One region of the Pseudoalteromonas sp. S4492 genome, then DNA from elsewhere that is predicted to be linked to it. Evidence: predicted binding sites of a transcription regulator. Region 1 holds the regulator's gene; the other holds the start of a gene.

Region 1 (3,131 bases):
GGTGGGCCAGTTCGCTGATATATTCAAGAATTCTTTTTTTGCTATTAAAAAGGACCGCAGCTTTGCTGCAGTCCTGGTTAGTAAGTGAACTTAGTTTCATAATTTAATGTCGAGCTAATTTCTCTTTGTGTTTAATGACTTGGCGATCAAGCTTATCGATCAGTGAGTCAATGGCTGCGTACATATCTTGATGTTCTGTAGAAGCGAACAATTCGCCTCCGTTTACATGTAAAGTTGCTTCTGCTTTTTGGCTTAATTTTTCTACATCTAGAATGACATGAACATTATTTATATGGTCAAAATGCCTTTCTAGTTTCGCAAACTTGGTGTTTACATAGTCTCTTAATGAATCAGTGATTTCTACATGACGACCAGTTAAATTTAGTTGCATAAGCATTTTTCCTTCTATGTAAAACGTCTAAATCAAACTCTTGCGCTGATTAGACGGAGGTATTGCTAGAGACTCACGATATTTTGCAATTGTACGTCTAGCTACTTTAATTCCTTGCTCAGCCAATATATCTGCAATTTTACTATCACTCAATGGTTTAGCTGAGTTTTCTGCGGCCACTAACTTCTTGATTAAAGCGCGTATTGCCGTAGAAGAACACTCACCACCATTTTCGGTGCTGACATGGCTTGAGAAGAAATATTTCAACTCAAAAATACCCCTCGGGGTATGCATATATTTTTGCGTTGTTACACGTGAAATTGTCGATTCATGCATTTCGACCATTTCAGCAACATCATTTAGCACCATCGGCTTCATCGCTTCAGGGCCGTGCTCAAAGAAAGCTTGTTGTTGTTGAACGATACAGTTGGTTACTTTTAATAACGTATCGTTACGGCTTTCTAAGCTCTTAATAAACCACTTTGCTTCTTGTAAGTGAGAGCGAATAAATTGGCTGTCGCTACTCGATTTTACTGAGCGAGACATAGCCGCATATTGGCTGTTTACTCTAATCTTTGGCATACAATCTGGGTTTAACTCAACCACCCAGCGACCTTTTACTTTTTTCACTGATACATCAGGTATAACGTACTCAGACTCTTCGCGTACTATGCTATCCGCAGGCTTAGGATTTAAGCTGTGAATAAGCGTCATCACTTCTTTAAGCTCATTTTCTTTAAGCTTAGTCTTTTTCATCAAAGTGCGATAGTCGCGACTCGCTAATAATTCGATATGCTCAGATAAAACCATTTTAGTTTCAGCTAAATATGGTGTGCTAGCGTCAAATTGACGAAGCTGAATACACAGGCATTCTTGTAAACTGCGCGCGCCAATACCAACAGGATCGAATAATTGTATTCTTTTTAAGACCGCTTCAACTTCATCAAGTTCGATTTCTTCTTCATCGTTATTTTGATTAAAGCTTTCGACAATATCTTCACAGCTGATCGTTAAAATACCTGAGTCGTCTATGGCTTCTACTATGGCTACGGCAATCGCTTCGTCAGTTGGGCTAAATGGCGTGAGCTGTAATTGCCACATTAGGTATTCTTGTAGGGTTTCAGTTGATGCGCCTTGGTAAATAGACTCATCTTCAGGCATAGGTCCTGATGATGTTGATGGGGCAGCACTCATGTACTCGTCCCACGTGACGTCCATTGCTAAGTCATCACTTACGGTGTCTTTATTGAGGGCGTCACTGCTTTCTTGCTCGTATTCGCTAGGTGCTTCTTCTGCAGACGCGCTTAGTTGCATATCGTCAGATTCAGCTTTTTGCTCATTCTTACCGATACTTTCTTCGTTGTAATCAGCCTCTTCCACTTCAAGTAGGGGATTACTATCAAGCGCTTCTTGAATTTCTTGCTGGAGATCCAATGTACTGAGCTGCAACAAACGAATCGCTTGTTGCAGTTGTGGAGTCATTGTAAGTTGCTGGCCCATGCGCAGCTGTAATGATTGCCTCATGTATCCCTAACAATCCTTTTTAAGTTATCGATGACTGTGCTGTGACAGTTAAAAAATTATCGATTTATTGTCATTGTTATAAGTCTAGCAGATGCTCTAGTCGGTGGCGTAATGGTTACAGCCTGAATTGCTCGCCTAGATATACATCACGTACAGTTTGGTCAGCTAATACGTGCTCAGGTGTGCCTGATGCAATTAGCTCCCCATGAGAAACAATGTAGGCTTTTTCACAAACATCAAGGGTTTCTCTAACATTATGGTCAGTAATGAGTACCCCAATACCGCGGTTTTTTAGGTGCTCAATAATTTTCTTTATATCTAACACTGAAATTGGATCAACACCAGCAAAAGGCTCATCTAAAAGGATAAATTTAGGATTTGCGGCTAATGCGCGAGCAATTTCAACGCGGCGACGTTCGCCACCTGACAGCGCCATACCTTGGCTGTCACGGATATGTTGAATGCTAAATTCGTCGAGTAAGCTGTTTAGCGTTTCTTCGCGGGTGGTTTTATTTAGATCTTTACGGGTTTCTAAAATTGCCATCAAGTTTTGATAAACCGTCAACTTTCTAAAAATTGACGACTCTTGCGGCAGATAACCAATACCTAAACGTGCGCGGCTATGCATTGGTAAAAGCGTAATGTCGTTATCATCAATGCTGATTTTACCTTTGTCGCTAGGTACTAAGCCTACAATCATATAGAAGGTTGTCGTTTTACCTGCGCCATTTGGACCAAGTAAACCAACAATGCTGCCAGCTTCAACTTCAAGGCCTACATTTTTAACCACTTGGCGGCCTTTGTAGCTCTTAGCTAAAAGCTCTGCTTTTAATGTGCTCATGGTTGGCCTTTGTTATCTTTTTTGTTTTCAACTGGAACGAGGATCGTGTGTACGCGATCTGTTGAGTTTTCGTCTTTTTCTGCGCTGATCAGCTGTTGAGCCATATCGTAGGTAATGCTTTTGGCCGTTACTTTTTGACCCGATTGAGTGACTTCAGCTTCGCCATTGAGTGTTAAGAAGCGTTTCGCAACATCGTAACGTACTTCTTGTGCACTGGCGCTCATTACGGTGCCATCAGCTTGCTTTTCTTCGAAATAAGCAGGATTACCTGTCGCGATAATTAATTCGACAGTGCCTTCGGTGTCTCCACCGTGTGCTTCAAGACGCTCAGCTGTAATACGACGATTACCATGCACGATCTCTACGTTACCTTCG
Region 2 (3,131 bases), on a different contig from region 1:
AGCCCGTGCAGGTGAGCAAGGCCGAGGCTTCGCAGTTGTTGCCGACGAAGTTCGTTCACTGGCAAGCAGAACGCAAGAGTCAACGGATGATATTCGCAACATGATCAGCCGTTTACAACAAATTGCCCAACAAGCATCGACCATGATGCAACAAGGTCAAGAACGTGCTGAAGGCTCAGTTGAGCAAACACAAATTGTATTGCAAGCACTGCAAGATATCGCGCAATCAGTGACAAATGTACAAGATCAAAGTCATCAAATTGCGACTTCGACAGAACAGCAGACTGTGGTTGCAGAAGATATCAACAATAGCTTGGCAGCGATTAATCACTTAGTGAATAGCACTGCGGATCATGCCCATGAATTGGCGGATGAAGCACGTGATTTGAATGAATTAGCTGCGTCTTTAAATAAGACTGTTAATCAATTTAAGTTATAAAGATAAATTGCTGAAGTAGTTAAAAACCCGATGTCACCTGAAGATGACATCGGGTTTTTATCGTCAGCCTTCCCTGTTAATCGTGGCGCAACCGCTTTCGCGTGTTCCATAAATTCGTGCCACTGTTGCTTGTTCCATAAAACAACTCCTTTGTCGGTCAATCCTTGTGTTGGTTGCGTTTGTACTTGTTCCATATAGTCCCCTCCTTACGCTAGCTTCATCCTGTTTGGCTCCCAGCCTAAGCTTATTCCTTGCTGTCATTTCCGTTCACTTTATCCATAAAGCGTTGCCATTGTGCGCTACTCCATAACGCCTTGTTACTTCCTTGTTGTCCTTTGTGCTTAGCTACATTGTCCATACTGTAAACTCCTTGCGGTTTATCGTCCGTTACTCCTACAGCCCTTCCTTGCTGTGCTCCATTACCCATCCTTGCTAATTAATGCGGTGATTATCGCTTAGCGATGATATACACAGCATGAATCAAACCAGGAATGTACCCTAATAAGGTTAAAAGAATATTAATCCAGAACTGCGCACCTAAACCTACCTGTAAAAATACGCCGAGAGGTGGAATTAAAACCGATAAAATAATACGTATTAAATCCATGACTCACTCCTTGAAAAAGATAAGCCCAGCCAAAGCTGGGCTATATAGGGCTTGCTATTATTCAGCAACAATCGTTAATTCATCGATTACTTTGCGAACATCTTCAGCGTTTTCAGCAATGCTGATTGCTAATTGCTTTTCTGCATCAGACTCAACAGTACCTTTCAGTGTTACAACACCGTTGTCGGTATCAACATCGATATCGGTACCACCCACTTCTGAGTTAAATAAATAACGCGTTGTGATTACAGTACTGATTTTTGCATCGGTTAAATCGCTTTCGGCTGAATCAGCTTTATCTGCTTTATCTGCTTTCATCTTCTTAGCCTTCATGTTTTTAACAACCGTTAGTTTGTTATCTACAGAGCTAACGCCATCTAGGCTAAGAACCAGCTCTTCAGCAAGCTCTTTATCTAATTCGCTATCAACTTTACCTGTTAATACAACCTTGCCATTCGTTACATCAGTGTTGATATCAAAGTTGTTAAGGTTTGTGTTCATAAGAAGCACAGTTTCTGCCTTACCATCAATCCAAGCATCTTTACTTTCATTTTCCCAGCTGCTTGCCTGAGCTGACATGCTAGTTGCACCAATTACTAAAGCGGCAATCATAGATTTGTTAAAAGTGTTCATAATCTTTCTCCTTTTGATTAAAGACAGTTTTACTAATGCGACTATGATGCCAACTATTTATTTCATATTTTTCAGTTGGTTAAAGACTTATTCAGCGGTGATTTATATTCATTTCGGTAAAGATTTACAAGCTGCTCGGTAAGATGTTCACAATGTTGCAAAAATAACCATTTAGTTGCTGATTTTATTAATCTGTGGTTAATTTAACGAAGTTGCTAATTCAGCTAAAAACACAAACACTTGATTTATCAAACAATAAAATTTGGCCTAAGCTTTGCACATAACGAATAACAGAAAAATCACTTTGATAATCACAACAGGGAACTACCATGGCCGTTAAACTTGAAGATCGCCCAATCGATCAAGTAAGAGAAGAAGTTATTGATCAACTCATTTATAACTACAGTCATGCTGTTATTTCAGCTGATGCATTTGAACGCCGCCTAGACCAAGCAATGGCGGCCACCAGCAACGAAGTACTCGTTGAGCTTGTTGCTGATTTAGATCTGAAAGCAGATATTGACTACAAATCGCAAAAGCATGCGCAATTTAAACCTCACTACAGCCATAGCAGCGACAACGAGAGCCTGCAGCTTCGAAGCATTTTGGGTTCAAATGAGCGTAGCGGCCAATGGGTGGTACCAAAAGAAATTCACCTTACAAACTGCTTAGGTTCAATCGAACTCGACTTTAGCGAAGCGATTTTCCAACATCAGCATGTCACTATTTATGTGAACTGTATTTTAGGTAGCGACGAAATCTACGTGCCAGAACATGTCAATGTGGTATCTAAACTGTTTAGTGTGATTGGCAGCGTAGAAAACAAATCAGTTGCCTTAAATAAAGGCCAAGGCCCAACCATCACCATTGAAGGTAATGTATGGCTAGGCTCAGTTGAGATCAAAGTAAAACGCACCATGAAAGAAAAGTTCATCAGCTTTGCCAACAGCCTAAAAGCCAGTTGGAAAGAAATGAATAAGGTGCAGTAAAAGGTGCTAGGTGCTAGGTGCTAGGTGCTAGGTGCTAGGTGCTAGGTGCTAGGTGCTAGTTATCGTAGCCGCAGTTTTACATCGCGCAATATAATAAGATAACGCGCGAAATAAATTTCACGCCTACATCAACCGTAGGCGTCACGCTTGCTTGGCGCGTCTTACATACAACGCTATTCCATCAACCTATGTCTGACCCATAAACAACACAGCTCGGCTCAAAACTGACAACTGAAAGCTGATGGCTCCTTAAATTTTCGGCACTAAAGTACCTCCTACGAGGCAGGCCTTTGGTAAAGACCCACAAACAACACAATTCGGCTTAAAGCTTCACTGGTCATTATTCCTCTCACTCGGGATATCACTGAAATACTCTACAAACTCAACTTCAAAGCCTGCGGGGTCGATGAAATATACATTTTTACGATAAGGGTTTTCTGGGCCGTGTTTATCAATTTCATAA

What was found. Region 1 encodes sigma-54, which starts transcription at its own class of promoters, with help from an activator protein. Its sites were predicted from a motif close to GTTGGCACGNNNNTNGNNT; they were not measured.
Region 2: CWC28_RS05190 (BON domain-containing protein) is a predicted target of sigma-54. The motif match lies at 1,715-1,733, and genes of this name have one in related genera.

The regions. Positions count from the first base shown of each region.
Region 1 is NZ_PNCP01000019.1:93,933-97,063, forward strand. Features, by position in the region: gene ptsN (PTS IIA-like nitrogen regulatory protein PtsN) at 1-100, opposite strand, end outside; gene hpf (ribosome hibernation promoting factor) at 104-391, opposite strand; gene CWC28_RS05965 (RNA polymerase factor sigma-54) at 419-1,915, opposite strand; gene lptB (LPS export ABC transporter ATP-binding protein) at 2,031-2,756, opposite strand; gene lptA (lipopolysaccharide transport periplasmic protein LptA) at 2,753-3,131, opposite strand, start outside.
Region 2 is NZ_PNCP01000017.1:65,901-69,031, forward strand. Features, by position in the region: gene CWC28_RS05175 (methyl-accepting chemotaxis protein) at 1-439, shown strand, start outside; gene CWC28_RS05180 (hypothetical protein) at 424-633, opposite strand; gene CWC28_RS05185 (YqaE/Pmp3 family membrane protein) at 888-1,046, opposite strand; gene CWC28_RS05190 (BON domain-containing protein) at 1,104-1,679, opposite strand; gene CWC28_RS05195 (LiaF domain-containing protein) at 2,009-2,668, shown strand; gene CWC28_RS05200 (VOC family protein) at 2,999-3,131, opposite strand, start outside.